Regions from separate parts of the Defluviitalea raffinosedens genome, predicted to be linked through region 2. Evidence: riboswitches for the same ligand, from Rfam matches in the RefSeq annotation. Region 2 holds a riboswitch; the other holds the start of a gene.
What was found. A riboswitch is a leader RNA that binds a small molecule or an ion and turns the genes downstream of it on or off. The one in region 2 is predicted to bind lysine.
Positions count from the first base shown of each region.

Region 1 (7,706 bases), on a different contig from region 2:
GAATCTTACCTTTATCTTATCTCCAAACAATTCTTTTGCGAATACTTCCAATGCTCCCTTAAGGTCTGCAAAAGTAATATTTTTATCAACCACTAGTCCTTCTAATTGATGGAATACTGGAGAGTGCGTAGCATCTACTTCGTCGGAACGATATACCTTCCCCGGACATATAATACGAATCGGTGGTTTTTCATTTTCCATCACTCTCACTTGAATAGGCGATGTAGCGGTACGAAGCATGAAGTTTTTATTAATGTAGAAAGTATCTTGTTCATCTCTTGCGGGATGTTCTGCCGGAATATTTAAAGCTTCGAAATTATAGTATTCGGTTTCTATTTCTGGACCTTCTGCAATCTTATAACCCATTCCAAGGAAAATTTCTTTGATTTCGTCTACAACTAAATTCATAGGATGACGATGCCCCAGATTTCTTTTTCTGCCAGGCATGGTTACATCGATGACTTCGGATTTTAGTTTCATTTCCTGAGCCTTTACTGCCAATATGTTCTTTGCTTCCTCAATTTTTCCTTCAATGGCTTCTCTTACTTCATTGGCCATCTGTCCAATAATCGGGCGTTCTTCTGCACTTAGATCTTTCATTCCTCTTAAAACCTGGGTAAGTTCTCCTTTTTTACCCAAAAACTCAACACGAATCTCATCTAAAGCTTTTAGTTCTTTCACATCTTTTAAACGTTCCATGGCCTGTTGCTTGATGGACTGTAATTTTTCTTTCATAATGAAGCTCCTTTCTATTTACAATCATTTTCACCATACCAATAAAAAGTTTCCTTATTGTATAGGAAATCCGGCGGAATTTCCCATATAATAATAATAAAAAACTCCGTCCCAAAAAGGGACGGAGTTGATCCGCGATACCACCCTAGTTTCTGCAAAATTGCAGACCCTCGAAACCTATAACGGGGGCAACCGGCATTTCTTACTCATATTTTCTCATATTTTCGGAAATGCAGCTCCAGTGGGAATTTCAACAGTGACTGAACCTTAAGAATGCTTTCAGCCGGTGACATTCTCTCTCTTGTAAGGAAGTTCACTATCTACTAAGATTAAATCTACACCTTCACAGCTTTTATCTTTCTCATGCTTTTTTAATTTTTATTTATGTTTTATTTTAGCACATCATTTTTGGTTGTCAAGGGAGAAAAAGCTATTAAAATAGGGGATAAAATATACCCCCATAGTTAAAAATGTCTAATTTGAATTGGTCGGATTACTTTTAAATACTAATGTATAAATTAGCCATCCAATAATAATGAGAGGCACTGCTGCAAAAACAAGGCCTATGGTGCCGAATGTCAAAGCAATGGCTCCTCCAATGAGTCTCATAGCCAGTCCAATCCCTTTCATAAGCAAAGGTAATCCATAATGTACTGCCACAAGTCCTATGATAAAATATAAGAAAATATTTCCAACTCTATTATTCATAACCTTCACACCTTTCTTTTTGTATTGTATTTAGTATTTGCTAAGATATACGAAAAAAAGTAGAAGGAGTATGAAGGCTATGAACTAATTAGAATTTATTTTTTACTAAACCCGTAAACAAGACATCCAATACCAAAACCTATACCACTAAAAATAAAACCAAAACCCATAATTTTAGCTATATTTTTAAGTCGTCGTCTTCTTATAGTATACCAAACAGGAAAATCACATTCCAAATCTATTCGATCTTTCATACGAACACCTCCAATAAATTAATGGTACCACACTTTTCTTGCCTCGAAAAGTCCGAAAGTTTTTATTGTTTATGTAAAACAGCAATGTTCACTAAATATTTATAATTCTACTTTTATATTGTATGACTGAGAACGATAGAACATATCTATTGTATATAGGAAATTTATAGGAGTGTGAATGATATGGCAAAAGAGTTGATTATGGAAAATGATTGTGCGATTTTGTGGTATCATACGGATTACAAAATCGTTCACCACCAGATTAAGAAATACGCTTATGGAAAATGCTTACAAGAAATATTGTTAAAGGGTACTGAACTTTTAAAAACCAAAGGGGCTAAAAAGTGGTTGTCTGATGATAGAAATAACAGTGCACTGACAAAGGCGGACACTGAATGGGGCAATACCGTTTGGTTCCCTCAGACAGTTAAAAGCGGATGGAAGTATTGGGCAATAGTACAGCCAGAAAAGGTAATCGGCCAAATGAATATGAAGAATCTTATTGAGCAGTATGCGAAATATGGTATCACAGCAAAAATGTTTACCGATCCTGATGAAGCTTTAGAGTGGCTAAAAGCGCAATAATCCATGTAAAAATATAACAGCCATAGACTGTTTTAAAGTTTATGGCTGTTTTTTTGACTTATTTTAGTTTTTTGTATTGACTTTTAGCGATCATAAGTTTATCCTTAGCTTAAGAATTAAAAAACTTATATGGAATGAGATAGAGGCGCGATGTGGTACAAGTAATCTATTATATATGACTTGGCGCAGTAATAGATGAAAAGACCAGTCGCCGAAGTTTCGGCTTCCTGCCAAGAGGAGCCGTTGCTGGGCTGTTGCAGAATATGCACCAGACTGTCACTTTTTTTAAAGTGGAGAGCTATCGTTATGTTGAATGAAAAAACATGAGGTACCTCCGTGCCTCATTTTTTTTATTCGTAAATATCATTGATGAAAAGGGAGGGTTATTATGAATCGGAGGAAATTTTTCACACTGCTATCTGTTATAGCACTCATCATTATGACTTTTGCTGTACCCGTTTTTGCTGCGGAAATAGGAGAAGAAGGGTATCAAAGTAATCTCTACGGTACTTTTTGGTCCCTTTTACCTCCAATAATCGCTATTGGCCTGGCTCTTATTACTAAAGAAGTGTATAGTTCACTCTTTATAGGTATTGTTTGCGGATCTTTTATGTATGCAAACTTCAATCCTATTACGGCTTTCACTGCTATGTTTACTGAAGGGTTTATATCATCCCTGGCGGATAGCTGGAATGTGGGGATACTCATTTTCTTAGTGGTTCTGGGAACAATTGTATGTCTGATCAATAAAGCTGGCGGCTCTGCTGCATATGGTCAATGGGCAAGCAAAAAAATCAAGTCAAGAAAAGGTGCTATGCTTTCTACATTCGCCCTCGGTGTTCTGATCTTTGTAGATGACTATTTCAACTGTCTTACTGTTGGAAATGTCATGAGACCTATTACAGACAAGCACAAAGTTTCTCGTGCCAAATTAGCCTACATTGTTGATGCCACCGCTGCTCCCATATGCATGATTGCTCCTATATCTTCATGGGCAGCTGCTGTAACCGGTGTAGTGGAAGGCTATGATGGTCTGGAGCTTTTCATTCGTGCAATACCTTATAATCTTTATTCTTTACTCACCATATTTATGATTATATTCATTACTTTAATGGGAATAGAATATGGTCCGATGAAAAAACATGAAGACAATGCTCTTTTAAAGAATGACCTTTATACAACCCCCGATCGTCCTTTTGAAGGGCAAGATGTAGAAGTATCTGCCGGAAAAGGTAAAGTAAAGGATTTGATCATTCCTGTAGTCATTTTAATTGCTTTTTGTATATTAGGTATGGTTTATACAGGTGGTATTTTAGAAGGTGTCAATGTTGTCGATGCTTTCGCGAACTGTGATGCTTCTCTGGGACTGTCACTGGGTTCTTCCCTGGCACTGATTGTTATCATGGTATATTATATGGCACGTAAAGTGCTTAGCTTCAATGACTGTATGGAATGTTTCCCTAATGGATTTAAAGCCATGGTTCCGGCTATTCTGATTCTTACTTTTGCCTGGACATTAAGTGGAACGACAAGTCTTCTCGGTGCCAAAGAATTCGTAAGCGGTATTTTTGCAGGTAGCGCAGCAGGTTTTAAAATATTCCTCCCAGCAATTGTATTTATTGTGGCTACGGGGATGTCCTTTGCAACCGGTACATCCTGGGGGACCTTCGGTATTTTGCTGCCAATCGTAGTTGCAGTAGGTCTTGACCCTGAATTATTGGTTATTTCTATTTCAGCTTGTCTTGCCGGAGCTGTATGCGGTGACCACTGCTCCCCTATTTCAGATACAACCATTATGTCTTCTACAGGGGCTATGTGTAACCATATTAACCATGTTTCCACCCAGCTTCCTTACGCATTGACTGTGGCGGCTGTATCTTTTGTGGGCTATATCCTTGCAGGGTTCATTCAATCTGCATGGATTATACTTCTAATATCGATTGCCATGTTATGTGTAGTTCTTTTGGGCATCAAAACATTAACAACAAATAAAGCGAATGCATAGAAGTCTTGATCTAAAAATTTTGGCGGCTGTTACATAACAGCCGCCTTTTTTGTTTTCCAAACCATAAATCCTATAAAGAACCCTATAAATGCCGGCAATATCCAGCCAAATCCATAATCAAAACCCGGTAAAAATCCATGGGCAAAATTCATAATAGACTTTATAACTGCATTGTTTTGTAAAGGTTCAGGAAGTGCTTTACACAAGTCAAAAAATGCAGCCACACCAGTAAATCCGGTTGTCCATTTGTAAACATCACTCTGCTTATGAATCAACGGAGCCAATAAAGATAGCAAAATCAAAGTAATCGCCAATGGATAAAGAAACATCAATACTGGTACTGATAGCTGAATAATGTTGGTTAAGCCAAAATTAGCAATAATAAATGAGAAAACTGTAAATAAAATCGCATAATTTCTATAAGAAATGGAATTGGGGAACATTGCACTAAACATTTCAGCACAGGAAGTAATGAGTCCAATAGCTGTTTTTAAACATGCAACCCCGACAATACCAGCCAATAAGGCTTTCCCAATTACCCCAAAATAATGTTCACTTACCAGAGATAAAATCGCCCCTCCATTATCAGCACGATTCACACTTCCAAGACTTGTAGCTCCCATATAAGCTAATGAAGCATAAATAAGTCCCATGCCAATCACACTGACCAATCCTGATTTGCAGGCTTCAATGGCAATGAAATGAGATTTGGTGACTCCTAATTTTCTTATGTTTGAAATAATGATAATGGCAAATGCCAAAGAAGCTAAAGCATCCATCGTATTATAACCATCAAGTAAGCCGGTAAACAAGGCCTGAGTCATGTAATTTTCCTGTGGAGGATACTGACTTACCTGACCCATCGGCTTTACATAAGTGGCAATGAGTAAAATCGATAAAAGCACCAGAAAAATTGGTGTAAGATATTTACCAACCCAGTCCAGAATGCGGCCTGGCCGCAAAGAAAAATAAAGGGTCAGCAAAAAGAAAATCAATGAAAAAATGAGTAGCCCTATTTTTAATTGTTCCTTGGGAATAAAAGGATTCATTCCTACTTCGAAAGCAACCGTCGCTGTTCGCGGTATAGCAAATAAAGGGCCAATGGTCAGATATAATGCACAAGTAAAGAATATGGAATATTTAACATGAACGGGCTTTGCCATATCAAATAAACTTTCACTTTCAGAAAGTGCTGATGCCATAATCCCAAATATAGGCAATCCTACTCCTGTGATTAAAAAACCAATGGTAGCCCATAGGGAGTTGCTTCCGGCATCTTGTCCCATTTTTACGGGGAAAATCAAATTACCTGCCCCAAAAAACAGTCCAAATAATAGTGAGCCGATCAGTAAATTTTGATGAAAACTGAGTTTTTCTTTCATGAATTTTCCCCCTGAATCTTTAGTTCCTTTTGCCCTTGTTTGACAAAAACATTTCAATTTTTATTTCTTTCATCATTTAAACTATTTTATTATATTACAATATGTAGAATCGTAAAAGTCATTTTGTGTAACCTTTTTAATATTTTTTCCCTTTTCTAAGCAAGATATAATTTTTTATTTCATAAAAACTTTTTTTCTATTTCTAAAAGCTTTTCTTTAATATCCAATCCTCCACCATAACCGACCAATTTGCCATTGGCCCCGATTACCCGATGACAGGGAATAAAAATAGGAATAGGATTTCTGTTATTTGCCATGCCTACTGCTCGACAAGCCCTGGGATTCCCTATTCCTTCCGCTATATCTTTATAACTGCAGGTTGTTCCATAAGGAATTTTCTTAAGAGCTTCCCAGACTTTTTGTTGAAATGCTGTTCCCTTTGGCTGAAGAGGTAAATCAAAATTTTTCCTTTTTCCCTTTAAATACTCTTGTAATTGTTCACTGGCCATTTTTAACAAGGATGTTTCTGTAAGTTCTATATCCTTGGGAAGATTTTCCCCAAAACATACACAAGTAATAGCTTTTCCATTTTCCATAATCCCAATCATCCCGATCTTAGTATCATAATAAAATCCTCTTTCCATAAACTTCCCTCCATTTATACCTTTTAATATATTCTACTGTATTCGTTACATTTTGTCCTTTAGTAAAAACCTTTAATCTGTTCCCTATATAATATTATTAAATTGTTGATTATTTGCATATTGTGATACTAATAAAAATTATTAATTGTTCAATTATGTCAAATTGATTTAATTTCATTAATTTGTTATAATAATTGTGCACAATTTTTTCAAAAGGGGGCTAAACAAATGAAAGCAGCAGTTTTATATAATGCAAAAGATTTACGTGTAGAAGAAGTAAAAGAACCCAATCCATTGTCTCATCAAGTCAAGGTAAAAGTAGAGTGGGGTGGAATATGCGGCAGTGATCTTCATGCTTATTTACAAGGATTAGCAACAGAGCCACATCCTATTGGAAAACAAGAACCTCCGTTTATCCTTGGTCACGAATTTTCAGGTACAATTGTTGAAATCGGCGATGGAATAAGAAAGTACAAAGTTGGTGACAGAGTTGTAGTTGAGCCTCTACTATACTGTGGAGAATGTTATGCATGCAAAATAGGGTACTACAACCAATGCAGCCAAGTGGGATTTATTGGACTAAACCGTGATGGTGGATTTGCTGAATACGCAATTGTAGATGAAAATATGCTTCATCTGCTTCCAGACAATGTATCTTTTGAAGAAGGTGCTTTGGTAGAGCCAGCAGCCGTTGCACTCCACGCAGTAAGAGAAAGCAAATTAAAGCCAGGGGATTCTGTAGCCATATTTGGAGCCGGCCCTATTGGATTATTAGCATTATTATGTGCAAAAGCGGCAGGAGCCACAAAGATTATTGTAGTGGATTTATCCCAGGAAAGACTGGCTAAAGCAAAAGAATTAGGCGCTACAACCATTATTGACGGACATCGGGATGATATTGTTCAAACAATACTCCAGTTAACCAATGGCGGAGCAAATGTTGCATATGAATGTGCCGGAGCACAAGCTACGATGGCCAATGCAATTGCTTCGGTAAGGCAACGTGGCCAAGTCATGGCAATTGCTGTTTATTCAAAACCAGTGAATGTAGATATGGGACAAGTCCTGTATAAAGCTATTGACCTTACATCAACCCTGGCATATCGACATGTTTTCCCTGAAGTGATTGATATGATCTCTACAGGCAGATTGGATGTTAAACCCGTAATCACCAAAAAGATAGCCCTCGATGATATTGTTGAAGAAGGATTTAATCCTCTCCTTAACGATGTTAAACAAGCAAAAATTTTGGTAAGACCTTAACAAATTTTATATATAAAAGCCGAAAGTGCTGATTATATCAGCACTTTCGGCTTTTATTTTTTTGCAGCAAATATTTATAGCAAAGATATTTCTTAACTTTAATTTCATCACAAAATAACATTGGAATTTA
Region 1 is NZ_JAFBEP010000005.1:94,441-102,146, forward strand. Features, by position in the region: gene pheS (phenylalanine--tRNA ligase subunit alpha) at 1-735, opposite strand, end outside; T-box leader at 850-1,091, opposite strand; gene JOD07_RS05830 (hypothetical protein) at 1,210-1,443, opposite strand; gene JOD07_RS05835 (hypothetical protein) at 1,539-1,697, opposite strand; gene JOD07_RS05840 (hypothetical protein) at 1,881-2,282, shown strand; lysine riboswitch at 2,415-2,591, shown strand; gene JOD07_RS05845 (Na+/H+ antiporter NhaC family protein) at 2,671-4,287, shown strand; gene brnQ (branched-chain amino acid transport system II carrier protein) at 4,317-5,669, opposite strand; gene JOD07_RS05855 (methylated-DNA--[protein]-cysteine S-methyltransferase) at 5,849-6,313, opposite strand; gene JOD07_RS05860 (2,3-butanediol dehydrogenase) at 6,542-7,576, shown strand.
Region 1: it holds a riboswitch for lysine, as region 2 does, so the genes downstream of both, JOD07_RS05845 (Na+/H+ antiporter NhaC family protein) here and JOD07_RS14130 (aspartate-semialdehyde dehydrogenase) in region 2, are expected to answer to the same signal.

Region 2 (7,706 bases):
TTGCTTTTTTGCGTCTGTTGCACGAATAATGTAATCTTCCATATATTTAACCTCCTGCTAAGTTACTTTCCTTTTTCTCTTACAACGAAATAAATCCTGTCACTGTTTTCCTTGGGATCTTCAAAAGTATATGCATCATATACAGCTAAAAACTCCATTCCTGCTTCTTCAACCAAACTCTTTATATCTTCTATGGAATACATCCTTTCATAATGAATTTCTTCAAATTTTGAATAATAATCCTTCTCTGGCTGTTTTATAAAAAGCGTAAGCTGATACTCATTAATGCCATCTTCTTCACTGTAATAATTATCCCAAATATAAGCAGCTTCATCCAAATTTTCTGCAAAAGTATTTTCCCCCAAGATGTATTTATACTTATATTCTGTATTTAGATCAAAAATAAAAAGCCCTTTGGGGTTAAGATAATTATTGACCCATTTAAAGGTTTGAAGCAATCCTTCCCGATCTGTAATATAATTTAGACTGTCACAGACACTGATAATACAATCGACTGTTCCGTATAATTCAAATTCTCTCATATCTTGATGGAGATAGAGAATATCCACATTGTTTTTCAATGCTTTTTCTCTCGCTATGGAAAGCATATCTTCCGACACATCTATTCCAATCATCTCAATGCCTTTTTTAGCAAAAAGCGTTGTCATGTTTCCTGTTCCACAGCCTAATTCTGCCACCAATTTAGGATCACAACCAAATTTTCCCCAAATTTCTTCAATATATTCAACCCATTCATCATAAGGAACTTCCTTCATGAATAAATCATATACCTGAGCAAAACTCTGATATGCTTCCACCATTTCACCTTCCTGCCTTAGACTTATCACCATTTTTGCACTCAATTATTATAAAACAATGGTCGAAAATTGCAACAGGCCCAGAATTAATTCTGAGCCTGTTGTTTCATTTCTTTTTTTCTTTTTGTCATTAAACCGCCAATGCGACCAGTTTCCTTTGCCGTTAAGGACTTCCATCCACCTTCTTTAACCTTATCCAATAAACCGAGTTCGGATGCAATTTCATATTTCAGTTTATCATCTTCCGTCATAGGCTTATTTTTCTTAGTTTCTTTCGTTCCCTTACTCATCTCATCACTCCTTACATTAAGAAGTATGTATAGGTCTAAAGTAAAATATACATTAGAATTGGAAAATGTTTCGAAAAATATTTGACATATTCAAAATTGAGTGATATTATATATAAAACTTCATAAGCTTCACAGGATAGAGGCGCATTTTTCAAGAGTATATATATGGATGTATGTAGGTACAGATGAAGTATATAGAAAGGGGAAAATGCCGAAGGAGAAAAATCCTGCAGTTTTTCGTCCTGGTTTTGCAGTGAATAACTGCACGACTGTCATCAGTAGTGTTATAATATTACTGATGGAGAGCTATCTGTGAAAGGGTTTGTATTTGGTTATATAGATTTATATAGCTGCTATACAATCACATTCACAGTTGGCTCATGCCAGCTTTTTTATTTTCCCAAAATTATTAAACAAACATTAAATGATTTTAAATAAATTTAAGGAGGATTATTAATGAAAAAGATTAATTTAGCTGTTGTGGGTGCTACTGGAATGGTTGGAAGGACTTTTCTAAAGGTACTTGAAGAAAAAGATCTCCCAATCGAAAACTTTTATCTTTTTGCTTCAGCGCGTTCCGCTGGAAGCAAATTGACTTTTAAAGGTAAAGAATACACAGTTGAAGAATTGACTGAAACCTCTTTCGACCGCGGAATCGATATTGCTCTATTTTCAGCCGGGGGGGGTACCAGTCTCAAATACGCTCCAATTGCTGCCAGCAAAGGCTGTGTTGTAGTAGATAACAGCTCTGCCTGGAGAATGGATCCTGAAGTGCCTCTTGTAGTTCCTGAAGTTAATCCTGAAGATATTAAACTCAATAAAGGAATCATTGCTAATCCAAATTGCTCTACGATTCAGGCAGTTGTAGCATTAAAACCTTTACATGAATATTATACTATTAAACGCATTGTTTATTCAACTTATCAGGCAGTTTCCGGTGCAGGTATGGGTGGCTGGACAGATCTTGAAGAAGGACTAAAAGGAAACCCTCCAAAGAAATTTCCTCATCCGATAGCTAATAACTGTCTTCCACATATAGACGTGTTTACAGAGAATGGTTATACAAAAGAAGAAATTAAAATGATTCAGGAAACAAGAAAAATTCTTCATGACAACAATTTAAGAATTACGGCTACTACAGTTCGTGTACCTGTATTTAACAGCCATAGTGAATCTATTAATGTTGAATTTGAAAAGCCTTTTGAACTTAATGAATTAGTAGAAGTCTTGAAAAAAGCACCTGGAGTCGTTGTACAGGATGATCCGGCAAATAATGTATATCCTCTGGCTGCTAATGCTACTGGAAAAGACGAAGTGTTTGTTGGACGAATTCGCAGAGATGAAAGTGTTGAAAGCGGCGTGAACCTTTGGGTTGTTGCGGATAATATCAGAAAAGGTGCTGCATCTAATGCTGTTCAGATTGCAGAATTATTAATTAAAGACATGCAATAAGAAAGGATGATTATTATGGAGATTTTCAGAGGTTCTGGCGTTGCAATCGTTACCCCTTTTAAAGAAAACGGTGATATTAACTTTGATCTTCTCGGAGATCTTATAGAATTTCAAATTCAGAATCAGACTGATAGTATCATTATCTGTGGTACCACTGGAGAATCTTCTACTTTAAATGATCATGAGCATTTAGAATGTATTCGATATACTGTGGATAGGGTAAATAAACGGGTTCCCGTTATAGCCGGAACAGGCAGTAATGATACTGAATATGGTGTTTTTTTGACCAAAAAAGCAAAAGAATTAGGGGCGGATGCCTGCCTTCTGGTTACTCCGTACTATAATAAAACCACTCAAAAGGGGCTAATAGAACATTATACTTACATTGCTAAAAAAGTAGATATTCCTCTTATTTTATATAATGTTCCTTCAAGGACCGGCTTGAATATTACTCCAAAAACCGCTTATGAATTATCTAAAATAGATACAATTGTAGCAATTAAAGAAGCCAGTGGAAATATTTCTCAAGTTGCAGAAATAATTAATTTATGCGAAGATAAATTAGATGTATATTCCGGAAACGACGATCAAATCGTTCCCATCCTTTCTCTGGGCGGAAAAGGTGTCATATCTGTTCTTGCAAATGTAGCACCAAAGCAAACCCATGATATGGTTATGGAATATTTAAACGGAAACGTTGAAGAAAGCAGAAAAATTCAGATTCAAATGATTCCTTTAGTAAAAGCTCTATTTTCTGAAGTAAATCCTATTCCGGTTAAGGCAGCGCTGGAACTTATAGGCTATCCTGTTGGTGCTTGCAGAATGCCTCTTACTACTATCGAAGATGATCATTTAGAACTACTGAAAAAAGAAATGAAAAACGCAGGATTACTTGGATAGACTAAAAAGTGCAGAGGTATTTTTCCCCTGCACTTTTTTCGAAAGGAGATTATATATGATAAAAATCATTATGCACGGCTGTAACGGAAAAATGGGTCAAGTCATTTCTTCACTGGTTGATGACAGTGAAGATTGCATGATCGCGGCAGGAATTGATCCGAATGTAAGCAAATCAAATCCCTATCCGGTTTTCAACAAAATTGATGACTGCGATATTCATGCGGATGTAATCATCGACTTTTCTACTGCAACGGCGGTGAAACCTCTGTTAGAATATGCCCTTGTAAAACAGCTTCCTGTGGTTATATGTACTACAGGATTGTCAGAAGACATGATAGACCTTATTAAAAAATCCGCAAAGAAAATCCCCATTTTCTTTTCTGCCAATATGTCCCTCGGAATTAATTTATTAATCAGCCTTGTAAAACGTGCATCTGAAATACTATCTGATGCGAATTTCGATATTGAAATTATTGAAAAGCATCATAACCAAAAAATAGATGCTCCCAGTGGCACTGCCCTTGCATTGGCAGATGCCATCAACGAGGCATTGGATCATCAATACACATACAAGTATGATCGTCATTCTGAGCGCAAAAAACGCGACAAGAAAGAAATAGGTATTCATGCTGTAAGAGGCGGTACTATTGTGGGTGAACACTCTGTCATTTTTGCCGGAAAAGATGAAATCATTGAATTAAATCATACAGCAATGTCAAAAGAGGTGTTTGCTGTAGGCGCCCTAAAAGCCGCAAAATTCTTAGCAGGTAAAGCTCCTGGATTATATAATATGGATCATCTGATTAATCAATAAATAAGGAACGCCCTCAGGCGTTCCTTTAAAATTCTATTCCTTTTCTTGCTGCAATTCCTTGATTAAAAGGATGTTTAACTGCTTTGATTTCAGATATGTAATCTGCTCTTTCTTTAACCCCTTCTGGAAGTCTTCTCCCCGTAAGTATGACTTCTATTTCTTGCGGCTTACGGTCTAACAGATCACATATTTCCTTTTCGCTGATTATATTATTTTCTATCGTTGCTAATACCTCATCTAATATGAGTATGTCACATTCTCTTGTATCCAGGACTTTCTTAGCAAAATTAATGCCATTTATAATTTCCGTTTTTAATTCTTTCTTTTCTTCTTCATTGAGATTCCAGAAAAAATCCCGGGGCTTTTCAAAACGAAATACCTTAAAATCTGGTTCCAACTTTTTTAATGTTTCAAGTTCTCCAGTCGAAGAAGATTTTAAGAACTGTATCATAATCACTTTTAAGCCTTGTCCAATAGCCCTTATTCCTTGTCCAATGGCTGCCGTTGTTTTACCTTTTCCTTCGCCGTAATAAACTTGAATCAATCCTAAATTCATCGTTTTCACCTCACCTTCCCATTATAGTATTATGTTCCTACGATTTCAATTATAATTTCATATCTTTGTCCATAACAAAGAAAAACATCTTTTTATAATCAGAATAAAAAGATGTCTTTCATGTTCCTGTCATTATGAATTGCTTAAATCATTGATAATTTCATCTTGCTTATTATTATCTTGATCTATTTCCATTTTTGAAATGGAAACCTCATAAGCAACCTTAGAAATCACTTCTCCACTCTCCAGCTTCTTTTGGTAACTTCGACTCTGAATTCTTCCCCATACTTTTAAATGATCCCCTACTTTCAAATACTGTGCGTATTTTGCATTTCTTCCCCAGGCAATGCAGGGAATATAATCGGACTTATGATAGGATCGATTAACAGCAAGCAACATATCTGTTATTTCCCTTCCAAAAGGGGTTGTTCTGTAAATGGGATCTTTGCAGATGAAACCATCCAGGAATATTTGATTGACATATTTTATTTCATCCTGATTTTCCAAAAATTTGATATCAAGTGTAAAAATCGTAAGAATCAATCGGTTTTTACCTTGATCATATTGATTGTACGAACGAAACTGTCCCTGGATTTCAACGACCTCATTTAACAATTCTTTCTTATCCGCCAGAAGACGTTCCGAAATCGTTACAGGAAGTGTATCTGAAATCTCACTTAAGCGAGGTATCTCTACTAAAAAAGTATAAAACCCCTCTCCATAAACTCGATGGCTAAATTTGATATCTTCAACCACTTTCCCTACAATCGTTACCTGGTTGTTTTGCACAAGATGCTCAGTCACTACTCTCACCTCTCCCTTATTATCCTTATGTTCTTTAATTGCTTTTTCTATCATTATCATCTTTATTCCCTATTTTCTCTTTTTAGAAGTATTTTTTTATAAGTATTTTATTCGGAATCGCAACATCATTAATCAATGCAGCAGTAATAGCTGCCAACGCACTATAAACTTCCTGATCGTTTTTGAGAGGTAATGTAACAGAAAACTCCTGGGGTTCCAATTCTCTGCCGCTGAAAGTTGTTATCGTCCTTTGCACACAACATTGAACCCGTCTGCTAAACTCGTCCTCCTGTATACTGGAAGCCGTTATACTTGCTTTGGGATTAAAGCCATAAGTAATCAAATGAGTTTTATTACCCTTTAATAATTTAAATACACTTCTGTCATCTACATTGACTATACTTACAGCATCTTTAGCCAGTGTAAAAAAAAGTTTTCTCTCTTCAGAATACAAGGCATTGTAGTTATAATCTTCCTCAGTTCTTCCCATGGTGTAGATCAGAACATCAAAATCAACATTGGAAAACCAGTTGTTAACAAGCCCTTCTTCGGTAATTTTAACAATAAGCATTTCTATATTACTTTTACTTAATGCGTGAATATACTCTTGAAAAGTAATTTCTTTATTATGAAGCCAAGTACTTAAGTTCTCTTTAAGTACACTGACTTTCATTCCCGAACTTTTACACAATTGAGCCAAAAGATTAACAGCAGCCGTTTTTCCATGGTTTCCAAGTATGCCTACTTTCACCATATAAAAGCTCCTTTTTTGTCAAAATTCGATACTACTAGTTTTCGTATTATGACTTATAGTTATGTATATATTTCGTCAAAATCTGTCTTGAATTTCTGACTATATATGAATCAATTGGTAAAGTGGATAGAACCAAAAAAGCAACTATTTAAATGAAATATCGAACTAGATATTGCATATTTTTAAAATAATGATACAATATATAGTACACTATATCCAAATTGTGGAGGAAGCAATAATGAATCTTAGTAATTTACTTTTTCGCCATTACACAAAAGAATTAGAAAACTCATCTAAAACAGTTTATGATTTATTTCAATGGAAAACCGTTGATATAAGAATCATGGACTATAATACAGGAAAAGTCATAACCAATATGGAAAATGTCGAATTTCCTGAGCACTATTCGCAATCTGCCTGCGATATTATTGCGAGTAAATATTTTAGAAAAAAAGGAGTCCCTAACGACAGAGGATATGAATACTCCTTAAAACAAGTAGTACATAGAATGGTATCCTTCTGGGTAGAAGCAGCTCTTAACGAAGGTTTATTCGATGAAAGCAAAAAAAGTATTGTCTACGATGAATTGGCATTTATGATGCTGAATCAGATGTGGGCACCCAACAGTCCTCAGTGGTTCAATACAGGATTAAAAATGTCATATGGCATCGATGGACCTCCTCAAGGACACTATTATTATGATGAACATTTAAAAGATGTGGTGTTAGCAAAGGATGCTTATACAAGAACTCAAGGATCCGCCTGTTTTATCGTAAGTGTCGAAGACTCATTGCTGGGAGATAAATCTCTGACAGATCAACTGGTCACTGAAACTCGCCTGTTTAAATACGGTTCTGGAGTTGGAAGCAACTGGTCTTCTATCAGGGCAAAAGGAGAACCCCTGTCAGGAGGAGGAAAATCCTCAGGACTTTTAAGCTTCTTAAAAGTATTCGACCGTAATGCTGGTGCCATCAAATCCGGTGGAACCACCAGAAGAGCTGCAAAAATGAATGTATTAGACATCGACCACCCTGAAATTGAAAATTTTATAACCTGGAAAGCAAAAGAAGAAGATAAAGTGGTTGCCCTGGGCAAAATGGGATACTCTACTCACTTTGACGGGGAAGCTTATGAAACCGTATCCGGTCAAAACGCAAACAATTCTGTGCGTATAACGGATCAATTTATGAATTTATTAAGCGATAAAGATGCTACATGGACTTTGAAAGGAAGAATTGATTCCAGTATCAATTGCGAAGTGCCTGTTGCAAAACTTTGGAATGACATTGCTTACTCTGCGTGGCGATGCGGGGATCCT
Region 2 is NZ_JAFBEP010000028.1:6,353-14,058, forward strand. Features, by position in the region: gene hslO (Hsp33 family molecular chaperone HslO) at 1-42, opposite strand, end outside; gene JOD07_RS14120 (class I SAM-dependent DNA methyltransferase) at 63-818, opposite strand; gene JOD07_RS14125 (small, acid-soluble spore protein, alpha/beta type) at 905-1,108, opposite strand; lysine riboswitch at 1,238-1,425, shown strand; gene JOD07_RS14130 (aspartate-semialdehyde dehydrogenase) at 1,565-2,560, shown strand; gene dapA (4-hydroxy-tetrahydrodipicolinate synthase) at 2,576-3,460, shown strand; gene dapB (4-hydroxy-tetrahydrodipicolinate reductase) at 3,516-4,274, shown strand; gene JOD07_RS14145 (cob(I)yrinic acid a,c-diamide adenosyltransferase) at 4,300-4,830, opposite strand; gene JOD07_RS14150 (single-stranded DNA-binding protein) at 4,963-5,688, opposite strand; gene JOD07_RS14155 (Mur ligase family protein) at 5,717-6,388, opposite strand; gene JOD07_RS14160 (vitamin B12-dependent ribonucleotide reductase) at 6,627-7,706, shown strand, end outside.